DNA from 2 places in the Marinobacter sp. EVN1 genome. Region 2 is predicted to be linked to the other one. Evidence: predicted binding sites of a transcription regulator. Region 2 holds the regulator's gene; the other holds the start of a gene.
The links. The regulator sigma-54, encoded in region 2, starts transcription at its own class of promoters, with help from an activator protein. The targets are predictions, from matches to a motif close to ANTGGCATNNANNTTGCTNT.

Region 1 (7,070 bases), on a different contig from region 2:
CCATTCGGCGATGAGCATTGACGAGATTGCCGAGCATCTGGGTTACAGCGACCCGTCCAATTTCGGCCGGGCCTTTCGCAAGTGGGAAGGAATGTCGCCCTCGGCCTGGCGCCGGGACAATCAGACCTGATCACGCCTTTTCGTCCGTCCTGACGATTTATCCTTCCTCCAGGTAGGTATAACCCTCAAGCCCGGAGGACAGCTCGGCCAGCAGCGTTTGCTGCAGCTCTTCAGACAGGCCGCTGTGCCGGAACTTCTGCCGGTAGGCCTCAAGCAGGTTGGCGGGCTCGAAATTCACATAACGCAGTACTTTCGCCACGGTGTCCCCGGTAATGGGTTCCCCCACCTGATATTGCCCCTGTTGGTCCAGTTTCACGTCCACCGAGTGGGTATCGCCAAACAGGTTGTGCATATCGCCAAGGATTTCCTGATAGGCGCCGGTCATGAAGAAGCCCATCAGCAAAGGGGACTCCGGGTCGTGTTCGGGCAGTGGCAAGGTGGTTTCGATGCCCTGGCCGTCCACGTACTGATCAATCCGGCCGTCCGAATCGCAGGTGATATCCTGGATCACGGCCCGCCGGTTCAGTGACCGGTTAAGCCCGTTGATCGGCATCACCGGAAAGATCTGATCGATGCCCCAGACATCGGGCAGGGACTGGAACAGGGAAAAGTTCACGAACAGTTTCTCAGCAAGCTTCTCGTTCAGCTCGTCGATGATTTCCCGGTGCGCCCGGTTGGCGCTGTCCAGCTCGGCCCGGAGCATCCGGCAGCAGCGCACGTACAGGGTTTCGGCCTGGGCCCGCTCCTGCAGGGACAGCAAACCGTGGGCAAACTGGGCGTGGACATCGGCCATGGCGTGCAGGATGTCGTGATAGATTTCCGCCAGTGAGCGGGGCGAGTCCTCATCCTGAAGACTTTCCAGGTCTCGCCAGAGATCCTGCAGCGGCGCGGGGGCCTCAGCAGCGGGTTCCGTAGGCTCGCGGTTGTCCGGGTATTCGCGGTCAATCACATTGGTGACCAGTACCGAATGATGGGCGGTGAGCGCCCGGCCGGATTCACTGATCAGGTCCGGGTGCGGGATACCCTGGCGGTCACACTCGGACTGCAGCACGTGCACCACGTTGTAGGCGTATTCGAATACGCTGTAGTTCATGGAGCAGCTACTGCGGGAACGGGTTCCTTCGTAGTCGACACCCAGGCCGCCGCCTATATCGACGGTACCGATGGGGGCGCCCATAGCGTGCAGTTCCGTGTAGAAGCGAGCGCACTCACGCAAGCCGGTCTGGATGTCCCGGATATTCGCAATCTGTGAGCCCAGATGGAAATGCAGCAGTTGCAGGGTGCCCAGGGCTCCGGCCTGTTTCAGGGTATCCACCACATCCAGTACCTGGCTGGCAGACAGACCGAACTTGGATTTCTCGCCCCCGGTATTCTGCCAGTTGCCCTTGCCAATAGTCGCCAGACGGGCTCGCACGCCAATCAGCGGGGAAATGCCCAGCTTCTTTGCTTCTTCCAGAATCAGTGGCAGTTCCGACTGCTTTTCCACCACGATAAACACCCGGTGACCCAGTTTCTGGCCGATCAGTGCCAGGCGGATGTACTCCCGGTCCTTGTAGCCGTTGCAGACAATCACCGAACCGGCCTGCTTTGCCAGCGCCAGTACGGCCATCAACTCTGGTTTGCTGCCGGCTTCAAGGCCCACCTGGTTGGCCGAGGCGGCCGGTTCGGCTGACAGCAGTTCCTCCACCACCCGGCGCTGCTGGTTTACCTTGATGGGGTAAACCGCCGTATAGCGGCCCCGGTAGCCCTGCTCCTGAGTGACTTTGTTGAAGGCATTGCAGAGCTTGTTGACCCGGTCGTGCAGGATATCGGTAAAGCGAATCAGAACCGGCAGGGGAACACCGGCTTCGGCCAGCGAACGAGTCAGCGCTGGCAGGTTGATGCGGGCGTCGCTTCTGCCCCGGTCCGGGCAGATTTCAACCTCGCCCTGACCGTTGACTGAAATGTATCCGTCACTCCAGTGAGCGATGTTGTAGACCTTGTGGGCTGGTGATGCAGCGGTTTCAGCCATTGTTGCTATCCTGTCAGGAAACCCGGGGCGGCCGGCGGGCCGGTAACAGGCTGCATTGTAGGAGCTGACCACTGCACCTACAATACGCCCCTTTCAGATGCCCCGGCACATTGCAGCGGCACACAGTGGGAGACAGACATGACCGCATTGAACGAAGGCTGGTTCACCGAGGTATTTCAGGACCAGGGCACCGCTTTTTCCCTGCAGGTAAAGCGCAAGCTCCATGAAGAGCAGACGCCATTTCAGAAACTCGAAATCTATGAAACCGAAACCTTCGGCAACCTGATGGTTCTGGACGGCTGTGTGATGCTGACCACCAGGGACAATTTCCTGTACCACGAAATGATGACCCATCCTGCGCTGTTCACCCACAAGGACCCGAAAAAAGTGGTCATCGTCGGTGGTGGCGACTGCGGCACCCTGAAAGAAGTTCTGAAACACCCAGGAGTGCAGGAAGCCTGGCAGGTGGAGATCGATGAGCGGGTAACCCGCATGTCTGAGAAGTATTTTCCAGAACTGTGCGAAGCTAATGGCGACCCCCGTGCCAACTTCTTTTTCGGTGATGGCATCCAGTGGATGCGTGATATCGAACCGAACAGCATTGATGTGCTGATTATCGACAGTACCGACCCGGTGGGTCCTGCGGAAGGCCTGTTCGCGCTGGATTTCTATCGCGATGCCATGTTGGCCCTGAGGGAGGGCGGTATCATCGTTCAGCAGAGCGAATCCCCCCTGCTGCACACCAATACCATCATCAAGGACATTCACGATGACATGCACAAAGCCGGTTTTGGCCATGTGCAGACATTGCCATTCCCCCAGCCGGTATACCCCACGGGCTGGTGGAGCTGCACCATGGGCAGCAAGGAAAACCCGCTGAAGTATTTCCGCGAGGAAGATGCCAACAACCGCCCCTTTGTCACCCGTTACTACAATGCCGGGGTGCACCACGGTGCCTTGGCCATGCCGCAGTTTATGGTGGATGCGCTGGAAGATGAGGTTCGCCCGGAAGAGGGTTGAACCAGAGCTTAAAGAAAAAGGGCGCCACAAGGGCGCCCTTTTTCGTTCCGATAGGTAGCGGTGTTACTGCTTGCCGCTGACAAACTCCGGATAGGCTTCCATACCGCATTCGGAGAGGTCGACACCTTCGTACTCTTCCTCTTCGGTCACACGGATGCCCATGACAGCCTTCAGGATACCCCAGACGACCAGACTGGCTACGAATACCCAGATGAAGATGGTCAGGGCGCCGATGATTTGGCCGCTGAAGCTGACATCGCCGTTGGTAACCGGTACCAGCAGCAGGCCCAGCAGACCACAGACACCGTGGGCAGAGATGGCGCCGACCGGATCGTCGATGCGCAGCTTGTCCAGAGTGACGATGCTCAGTACCACCAGGATGCCGCCCAGGGCGCCCCAGATAGTGGCTGTCAGCGCGCTCGGGGTGGATGGCTCGGCGGTGATTACCACCAGACCGGCGATCGCACCGTTCAGCAGCATGGTCAGATCAGCCTTGCCAAACATCAGGCGAGCGGTGATCAGGGCGGCAATAGCGCCACCGGCAGCGGCTGCGTTGGTGTTCAGGAACACCATGGCCACGGAGTTGGCACTGGCGACGTCGCCGAGTTTCAGTACAGAACCACCGTTGAAACCGAACCAGCCCATCCACAGGATGAAGGTACCCAGAGCGGCCAGTGGCATGTTGGCGCCCGGGAAGGCACGGATTTCACCGTTGGGGCCGTATTTGCCTTTACGCGGGCCAAGCAGCAGTACACCAGCCAGGGCCGCAGCGGCACCTGCCATGTGTACGATGCCGGAGCCGGCGAAGTCACTGAAGCCAAGATCACCGAGGTTGTACATACCGAACACATCGGCGCCACCCCAGGTCCACGCGCCTTCCAGCGGGTAGATAAAGCCAGTCATGAAGACCGCGAATACCAGGAACGCCCACAGCTTCATGCGCTCGGCAACCGCGCCGGACACGATGGACATGGCGGTGGCCACGAACACGACCTGGAAGAAGAAGTCAGAGGCCGCCGAGTAGATGGAGCCGCCGGTGAAGCCGTCTTCACGGGTGGCGAAGTCACCCAGTACGCCGTCCACGTCCACATCGGCGATGCCGGAGAGGAAGACGTTACCGCCGTACATGATGGCGTAACCGCACACCAGGTACATGGTGCAGGCCACGGCAAAGAGCGCGACGTTCTTGGTCAGGATTTCGGTGGTGTTTTTAGCACGCACCAGGCCGGACTCGAGCATGGCAAAGCCTGCGGCCATCCACATGACTAATGCGCCACACACGAGAAAATAAAAGGTATCTATTGCATACTGCAGGTGAAAGAGATTGCTTTCCATAGGAAGCCCTCCGCACAAGGCTCTTCAGGTTATAAGTTTTTTGCGTTGGCTGGGTGTCAGTTCTGGATCAGACCGCTTCTTCGCCGGTTTCGCCTGTCCGGATCCGGATAGCCTGTTCCAGTTCAGTCACGAATATTTTGCCGTCGCCGATCTTGCCGGTATTGGCTGCCTTGGTGATGGCTTCGATGACCTGGTCCAGCAGGTTGTCGCCAATGGCGATCTCCACTTTGACCTTGGGCAGGAAATCCACCACGTATTCCGCGCCACGATAGAGCTCTGTGTGGCCTTTCTGCCGACCGAAGCCTTTGACTTCAGTGACGGTTACGCCTTGTACGCCAATCTCGGATAGTGCCTCACGGACATCATCCAATTTGAAAGGCTTGATGATCGCTGTCACAAGTTTCATTGCTTTCTCCTTGGTAAAGCCGTCCCAACAGTGAGGGCCCGTCGGCCGGTTGTTGAGTTCGGGATGCTGCCACCTCGCACATCAATTGTGCGGATTGCGTACGAGGGCTTTAGCATCGGGTATGCCAACGCAAAAAATAGCTTTTAAAACAAACTCTTAATTATTGTCTGTGCCGAAATGGCGCAGCTTGATGCACCGTTGTGGTGCATTGTGCCTGCGATTGTCTCAAAACAGCGCAGTCGGGCCATCGGCCGCGGCCATTATAATGCCGACCGGGTACAGTATGGCAGGGGGTAGGGTGTGATACACTCCCGCAAACACCCCGGCGACACGGAAAATAGTCTGATATCGCCGAAAAACCGATTCGAGAGGTGATTGATGAAAGGGCCCCAGGAAATTTTTTCTCAGTTGCAGGGTCAGTTTGGCCAGTTTGTTCCCGATATGGCGCGGGCAGCACGGGAAGATTTTGAAACCCAGGCCCGGGCCACGGTGATGTCGGTTCTGTCCCGGCTGGAGCTGGTGACCCGGGAAGAATTTGATGCCCAGCAGGCGGTCCTGATGAAAACCCGTGAAAAGGTTGAGGCCCTGGAAAAACGTGTTGCCGAACTGGAACAACGCCAGAGTTCCTGATGGTTTGCCCGGGCGGCAGGGTCGCTGCCCGCAACGACTGATTGTTCTGTGCCATGGAAGGTTGTCATGCTCGCTATTGTCCATTCGCGCGCCAGCATTGGCGTGTCTGCTCCCCCAGTTACCGTTGAGGTGCACCTGTCTGGTGGCCTGCCGGCATTATCCATCGTCGGGTTGCCGGAAACCGGAGTGAGGGAAAGCAAGGATCGGGTTCGCAGTGCACTGCTGAATGCCGGTTTCGAATTCCCCGCCCGTAGAATCACCATCAATCTCGCGCCTGCTGACCTGCCCAAAGAAGGTGGCCGTTTTGATTTGCCCATTGCCCTGGGCATCCTGGCAGCCTCCGGCCAGATTCCCCCCGAAAGCCTCGAAAGCCACGAGTTTCTCGGAGAGCTGTCCCTGGATGGTGCGCTTCGGCCCCTCAAGGGGATATTGCCCGCGGTACTGGCGGCTCGCGAGGCGGGTCGTTCGCTGTTGCTACCGCAGGACAACGCCGAGGAGGCCGCCCTGGCCAGCCGTGATGATGTGCTTGCCGCCAGCCATCTGCTGACGGTCTGTGAGCATCTGGCGGGTCGTGCCCGGCTGGTTCCTGTTCCTCGATCTGAAACGCCGGGAGACGGTGCCGCAGCGGTGTCTGTGGCCGATCTCTCAGAGGTGCGAGGCCAGCAAGTGCCCCGTCGGGCGCTGGAGGTGGCCGCAGCTGGCGGTCACAATCTGTTGTTTTTCGGCCCTCCCGGAACCGGTAAAAGTATGCTGGCGAGCCGGTTACCGGGCATTCTGCCAGGTTTGCCAGATGAGGCAGCCATGGAGGTGGCCAGCGTGCATTCCGTTGCGGGCCAGCCGCTAAAGCCAGGTGGCTGGCGTCAGCCACCATTCAGGGCGCCTCATCACACGGCGTCTGCGGTGGCGCTGGTGGGCGGTGGCAGCAGTCCTCGCCCGGGCGAGATCTCTCTGGCGCACCGGGGGGTGTTGTTTCTCGATGAACTGCCGGAGTTTGAACGGCGGGTCCTGGAAGTGCTGCGGGAGCCTATGGAAACAGGCGAAATCTCCATCAGCCGGGCGGCGCGGCAGGTCACTTTCCCAGCGCGATTTCAGGTTGTGGCCGCCATGAACCCATGCCCGTGTGGTTACAGTGGTCACCCCAATATCGAGTGCCAGTGCACGCCGGCACAGGTGATGCGTTATCGGGCAAAGATCTCGGGGCCGTTACTGGATCGGTTCGATCTGCATGTGGAAGTTCCGGTGCAGTCCGGAGAGGTCTTGCTCGGTTCCGGGGTGTCCGGTGAGAGTAGCGCCAGTGTCAGGGCCAGGGTTCTGGCTGCCAGGGCCCGGCAGGAGGCTCGTGGGATGCTCAACTCGGCCCTCTCGGGAGCGTTGCTGGATCAGGCTTGCCGGCTGGATGCCGCCAGTGAGCGGTTGTTGACCCGGGCCATGGAGCGACTGGGGTTGTCGGCCCGGGCGCTCCATCGAATATTACGACTGGCCCGCACCCTGGCGGATCTGGAGGGTGCTGAACACCTGAGCCAGTCGCACCTGATGGAGGCGCTGGGTTACCGTCAACTCGACCGTCAGGCTGGCCAGGGGTCGGTTGTCTCCGCCTGAAGCTGCTGA
Region 2 (7,070 bases):
AAAGCCCCAGAATTGAGCAGTTTGAAGCAACCGGCACGGCTCATCTGGATACGCCAATAGCCCGGCTTTTCAGTGAGGGCAGCCCCGACCCTTGGCTCATTGAGTCCAATGAAGGTAGCCTTCAGCAGAACAATGAAAAGCTGGAACTTATGGGGAACGTCCGATTGACCCGACAGTCCGAAGGCCGCGAAGCCGTTCTTGAAACCGAGGCACTGACCCTGGACAACAGCAACGGCACCGTCTACACCGACCAGCCGGTGACCATCACCGAGCCTTTCGGCGTCACCCGCTCCACCGGCATGAAAGCCTGGATCAACGAACGCATTCTCGAACTCAACTCCCGGGTAGAGGGACAATATGAAACCGTCAGGTAAACGATCTTTCTGCCGGCCAGCGATTCTGGCCATGGCATTGCTGGCCGGACCGGCATCGGCATTCAACCTGGATTCCGATATCCCCATAAAGGTCAGTGCAGATTCGGCCCGCCTGGATGAAAGCGCCGGAACGGCCGTTTACACCGGCGCTGTCGAACTGATTCAGGGCGAAACCCGGCTGGACGCGGATCGGGTGGTACTTTACCGCAACCAACAGGGTGTCAGCCGGATTGAAGCCGCCGGTAACCCCGCCCATTACCGGCAACCCGGCCAGGAAGGCGAAGGCACGACCGATGCCAGGGCCCTGAACATCACCTGGTCTGGCGATGAAAACCTGGTTATTTTTGAACGCCAGGCCGTTATTGAACAAGACGGCAACGTATTCCGGGGCGACGTCATCCACTACGACACCGTTCGCCGCGTTGTTACTGCGGAAGGCGGCACGCCATCCGACGGCGGCTCCGGCCGGGTGGAAATGGTGATTCAGCCTCGTAATTCAGCTCAATCCAGTGACGGGAAAGGTTCGGATGGCAGTTCTCAGGGCCAGTAATCTGGCAAAAAGCTACAAGCAGAAAAAAGTGGTGCTGGACGTTTCTCTGGAGATTCGCTCCGGCGAGATTGTCGGCCTGCTCGGCCCCAACGGCGCCGGCAAGACCACCTGCTTCTACATGATCGTGGGCCTGGTGCCTGCGGATCACGGCCGGATCACCATCGACACCCAGGACATCACCCCGCTGCCAATGCATGGGCGCGCCCGCAAGGGCATCGGTTACCTGCCCCAGGAGGCCTCCGTGTTTCGCAAACTGACCGTGCGGGACAACATCATGGCCATCCTCGAAACCCGCAAAGGCATGAGTCGGGCGGAACGGGAGGCCAAGCTGGAAGAGTTGCTGGAAGAGTTTCATATTACTCACATCCGTGACAGCGTGGGTATGGCGCTATCCGGCGGCGAACGCCGCAGGGTTGAAATCGCCCGGGCGCTGGCCATGGAGCCTGCGTTTATCCTGCTGGACGAACCCTTCGCGGGCGTAGACCCTATCTCCGTCAGTGACATCAAGCACATTATCCGGCACCTGCGAGATAAAGGTATTGGCGTGTTGATTACCGACCATAACGTTCGGGAAACCCTCGACATCTGCGAGAATGCCTACATCGTTTCCGGCGGCCACATCATCGCCTCCGGCAATGCCGAAGCCATTCTGGCAAACCAGCAGGTGAAAGAAGTGTATCTGGGTGATGAGTTCCGGCTCTGACCTGATAAAACAGGGTTTATCCGAGGTCTGATTGTTTTGATGATCTGTAGCAAGTAAACTCGGCAAAAAACTTGCTTATACTGTTCACAGACAATGGCAAGTAACCAGCGTACAACATTTTTTTCGGCCTGTGCGCCGGCAAAGCAACAACCGGGATGCCCATGAGTTATGGATCTTGAGCCATGGTTATGAAAGCCTCATTACAGCTTAAGCTGGGCCAGAGTCTGACCATGACGCCCCAGCTGCAGCAGGCCATACGCCTGCTACAGCTTTCTACCCTCGATCTCCAGCAGGAAATCCAGCAGGCGCTGGAGTCCAACCCCATGCTGGAAACCTCAGAGGACGATGAGCACCCTGAAGGCGACGAGCGCGAAGAGCACGAGCACAGTGAAGCTTCCAGCTCTGAGGCCAACCAGGACGACAGCCACCAGGACGCGAGCCCGGACTGGGACGAAACCGAGAACGGCCCTGACTGGTCGTCCGAGAACGATATTCCGGACAACATTCCCGATGATCTGCCAGTGGATACCGCCTGGGACGACATCTACCAGTCTGCCCCGGCTCCGGCCAGCAAAGGCGAAGACGAGCACGAATCGGATTTCGAAACCCGGAACTCGCCTACCGAAACCCTGCAGGATCACCTCGAGTGGCAGTTGAACCTGACGCCTCTGAGCGAGCGGGATCAGGCCATTGCCCACGCGCTGCTGGATGCTGTGGATGAGCGCGGCTACCTGACGTCTGACATTGAGGACATTCACGCAGGCCTGCTGGACGAAACCGAAGAAGACCCGTTGGAACTGGACGAAGTGGAAGCGGTACTCCACCGCCTGCAACACTTCGACCCGCCAGGCGTGTTCGCTCGGGATCTCCAGGAATGCCTGCTGATTCAGCTCAACCAGCTGCCACCGGATACCCCCTGGCTGCGCCAGGCGAGACTGGTGGTTACCCAGTTCCTACACCTGCTTGGCAACCGGGACTACGCGCAGCTGTTACGCCGCAGCCGGCTCAAGGAAGACCAGCTGAAACAGGTACTGGCCCTGATCACCAGCCTGAACCCGCGCCCTGGCGATGTCGTGGACCGGGCCGAACCGGATTACGTTATCCCGGACGTCATCGTACGCAAACACGAAGGCCGATGGCGGGTTGAACTCAACCCGGAAATCGCTCCGCGTATCCGGGTGAATGCCAGCTACGCGTCACTGATCCGCCGGGCTGACAGCAGTGCCGATAACACCTACCTGCGCGACCAGCTGCAAGAAGCGAAATGGTTTATCAAGAGCCTGCAAAGCCGGAATGAAACCCTGCTGAAAGTGGCCACCCGCATCGTTGAACACCAGCAAGGGTTCCTCGATCAGGGCGAAGAAGCCATGAAGCCTCTGATCCTGTCTGACATTGCCCAGGCGGTGGAAATGCACGAGTCCACGATTTCCCGGGTTACCACCCAGAAGTACATGCACACGCCCCGCGGTATTTTCGAGCTGAAGTACTTTTTCTCCAGCCACGTCAGCACCGCCGAGGGCGGCGAATGCTCGTCTACAGCCATCCGGGCGATGATCAAGAAACTGATTGCCGAGGAAACCCCGAAAAAGCCATTGAGCGATAGCAAAATTGCAGCCATGCTAGGGGAACAGGGAATCAACGTGGCGCGGCGTACCGTGGCCAAATACCGGGAGGCCATGCATATTCCTCCCTCGAACGAACGAAAACGCCTGGTTTAAACTTTCGCCGGTGCATGATGCACTGGCACGCAAGCCGGCAAGCACGCCGGCAGTATGACAACAGGAGACGCCTATGCAACTCAACATTTCAGGCCATCACGTAGAACTGACTCCCGCTCTGAAGGATTACGTCAACACCAAGCTCGAGAAGCTGGAGCGTCACTTCGACCACATCAGTAACTGCCAGGTCACCCTGGAGGTCGAGAAGGTGCGCCAGATGGCGGAAGCCACGCTGCACGTGATTGGTGGTGAGATTCACGCAAAGGCAGAAAGTGAGGACATGTACGCCGCAATCGACGCTCTGGTCGACAAGCTGGACCGTCAGATCCTCAAGCACAAGGAAAAGAACGTAGACCGGATGCACGGTAACGGCGGTCGCTGAAGCGCGAACCTTACCGGGTGTTTCATGAAACGAGCTGCGGCGGGGCTAACCGGCCGCAGCCTTTTTTTTACGGACATGCAGTCGATCCATGAGCGAGCCATCCCTGACCATCGACAATATTCTTGCCCCTGAACTGACCCTCTGTAAGGTGCCGGCCTCAAGCAAGAAACGTGTGCTGGAGTTCATCGCTGAACGGATTCACTTTCAGGATGAAATCCTCAGCGACACCCAGATCTTCAACAATCTGGTCTCCCGCGAACGCCTGGGTAGCACCGGTATCGGTGAGGGTATTGCCATCCCCCACTGCCGACTGGAAGGCCTGGACCGCGTCATCGGCGTACTGATGACTCTGGAAGAGCCGGTAGACTTTGATGCTATCGATAACCAGCCGGTAGATCTGGTGTTTGCCCTGATCGTCCCCAAAGAAGCCACCAGTGAACACCTGGAGTTACTGAGCCAACTGGCGGAGCGCTTCAATGACAGCACTTTCTGCGCCCGGCTGCGCCAAAGTGAAGATCCCGCGACCCTTTACCAGCGTATGGCGGAGAGTAATCACTGAGATCAGCCTGATATCTGGACAGGCTGCCAGGCAGATTGAAGGAGAAACAGTCCCATGAAGCTGATTATCGTCAGTGGCCGATCCGGTTCCGGCAAGAGTACGGCCCTGCATGTGCTGGAAGACCTGGGATTCTACTGCATCGACAACCTGCCCATTGGCTTGCTGTTCCCGCTGACCCGAGAGGCGGCCACCCAGGAAGCGCCCGGCCGGCTGAAAAAAATGGCCGTCAGTATTGATGCCCGTAACCTGTCCGCCGAGCTGGCCAATTTTGAAACCATTTACCAGCAACTGAAGCAGACCGGTGTCGAGGTTGAAATCATATTCCTGGATGCCGACGAGCAGTCACTGCTGCAACGCTTTCACGCAACCCGCCGCAAGCATCCGCTGAGCGATGACAAGACGTCTCTGCGGGAGGCAATCACCAACGAAAAGCAATTACTGGAACCCCTGTCAAAGCTGGCCGATCTTTACGTCAACACGACCGGGCTCTCCATGTACGAGCTACGCGACATGATCAAGCAGCGCGTGGCCGGTCGCAAGGATCAGGAACTGGCACTGCTGTTCCAGTCCTTTGGCTTCAAACATGGCGTGCCGGTGGATTCAGACTATGTCTTCGACGTCCGCTGCCTGCCCAATCCATACTGGGACACCAGCCTGCGCAAGCACACCGGCGTTGATCAGCCGGTCATCGAATTTCTGGAACGGGAACCGCTGACACGTCAGATGGTGGATGACGTCACGGGCTTCCTGAATACCTGGCTGCCCTCGTTTGCCGACAGCAATCGTAGTTACATGACCATTTCCATCGGTTGCACCGGTGGCCAGCACCGCTCTGTTTATGTGTGTGAGCAGCTCGGGCGCTATTTCCGCGATCATTACCGTAATGTGCAGGTGCGCCACACCGAACTGCCACACCTTCAAACCCGGGGAGAAATCTGAGCGCCTATGATTTGCCGCCCCATCACCATCATCAACAAACTCGGCCTGCATGCGCGGGCCACGGCGAAGCTTGTGGCCACCGCATCAGATTTTGACAGCAAGGTGCGAATCCGCGGCAAAGGCCGGGACGTAGACGCCAAGAACATCATGCAGGTGATGATGCTGGCCGCCAGCCAGGGCACCGAAGTGGAACTGGTTGCCGATGGCCCGGACGAACAGGATGCCATCGACGCGCTGGCTGCCCTGATCAACGATTATTTTGGTGAAGGGGAATAACCTCCGGTTTCGTCATTCACCTACAATCCTTTCTCACGTGTGCCACCTAACTCCGCTATAATGCAAAGGTTTTCTGATCGCAGGTGGTTCAATGACCGACATTCTGGAAAAAAGCCAGGCCCGCCAACGCCTTCGCTCACTCAGTGAAGCGCTGGACAGTGGTGCCCTCAAGCAGGTGGCCCGCATTCTGAATGGCGGTCTGAGCCCCAGCGATATTGCTCACCTTCTGGAATCCTCGCCACCACGCCAACGGGCCCTGCTCTGGAACCTGGTCGACAAGCAGCTGGAAGGGGAAGTCCTCCAGTACCTTGGCGACGATATTCGTAGCTACTTCCTGAGCCAGCTGAACGCGCAGGAGCTTGCGGACATTCTGGAAGATTTCGAGTCGGATGACCTGGCCGACTTGCTTCAGCAATTGCCGGACACGGTGATCCAGGAAGTCCTGGACACCATGGATGAGCAAGACCGTCAGCGGGTAGAGGAAGTCCTCGCTTACCCGGAGGACACTGCTGGCGGCCTGATGAACACCGACACCATCACGGTGCGGCCGGACATCAGCATCGACGTTGTGTTGCGCTACCTGCGCCGTCACCGCAGCCTGCCCCCGATGACCGACAGCCTGATTGTGGTCAGCCGTCGGGACGAGTTTATCGGCATGCTGCCCATTACCCGGATGCTGGTATCCAATCCCGCGGCTACCGTTCGGGAAGTGATGGACACGGACATTGAACCCATTCCCGTGTCCCTGTCCGACACCAAGGTCGCCACTCTGTTCGAACGCTACGACCTGATTTCTGCCCCTGTGGTGGATGAGACCAACAAGCTGCTGGGCCGGATCACCATCGATGACGTGGTCGACGTTATCCGTGAGGACGCAGACCATTCCCTGATGAGTATGGCTGGTCTGGATGAAGACGAGGACACCTTTGCCCCGGTGATGAAGACCACCCGCCGGCGCGCGGTCTGGCTGGGCATCAATCTGATCACGGCCTTTACCGCATCGGCCGTGATTGGACTGTTTGAAGACACTATTGCCAAAGTCGTTGCACTGGCCGTACTGATGCCAATTGTGGCCAGCATGGGCGGCATTGCCGGTAGCCAGACTCTGACCCTGGTGATCCGGGGTATGGCCGTTGGCCAGATCAGCGGTGCCAACGTGGGCTGGCTGCTGAACCGTGAGTTTCTGTCCGGGGTACTGAACGGCCTGCTGTGGGCGGTGGTGGTTGCCACCGCCGCGGTGGTCTGGTTCCAGGACTGGCTGATTGGTGCCATCATCGCGGCGGCACTGGTGATTAACCTGGTGGCGGCGGCGCTGGTGGGCACCGTCTTGCCGCTGTTCCTGAAATCCCGGAACATTGACCCGGCCCTGGCCGGCAGTGTGATACTCACCACCGTAACCGACGTTGTCGGCTTCATGGCCTTCCTGGGACTGGCCACCATTTTCTATGCCTGAGCAACCTGTGACCTACCATGACTGACCAATTTGACGACGAATTCCAGGACGACCTTGGCCCCAGCAAATCGCAGCTGAAGCGCGAAATGCACGCGCTTCAGGATCTGGGCAAACGC

Region 1: a site for sigma-54 is predicted at 4,942-4,961, ahead of glnK (P-II family nitrogen regulator). Genes of this name have one in related genera too.

What each region holds. Positions count from the first base shown of each region.
Region 1 covers NZ_AXCB01000013.1:85,888-92,957, reverse strand. The annotation lists gene Q674_RS26875 (AraC family transcriptional regulator) at 1-130, shown strand, start outside; gene speA (biosynthetic arginine decarboxylase) at 158-2,071, opposite strand; gene speE (polyamine aminopropyltransferase) at 2,210-3,091, shown strand; gene Q674_RS26860 (ammonium transporter) at 3,155-4,426, opposite strand; gene glnK (P-II family nitrogen regulator) at 4,494-4,832, opposite strand; gene Q674_RS26850 (accessory factor UbiK family protein) at 5,211-5,462, shown strand; gene Q674_RS26845 (YifB family Mg chelatase-like AAA ATPase) at 5,529-7,061, shown strand.
Region 2 covers NZ_AXCB01000023.1:100,724-107,793, forward strand. The annotation lists gene lptC (LPS export ABC transporter periplasmic protein LptC) at 1-374, shown strand, start outside; gene lptA (lipopolysaccharide transport periplasmic protein LptA) at 358-924, shown strand; gene lptB (LPS export ABC transporter ATP-binding protein) at 902-1,627, shown strand; gene Q674_RS32100 (RNA polymerase factor sigma-54) at 1,816-3,345, shown strand; gene hpf (ribosome hibernation promoting factor) at 3,419-3,727, shown strand; gene ptsN (PTS IIA-like nitrogen regulatory protein PtsN) at 3,816-4,286, shown strand; gene rapZ (RNase adapter RapZ) at 4,341-5,225, shown strand; gene Q674_RS32120 (HPr family phosphocarrier protein) at 5,232-5,501, shown strand; gene mgtE (magnesium transporter) at 5,593-6,954, shown strand; gene yjgA (ribosome biogenesis factor YjgA) at 6,972-7,070, shown strand, end outside.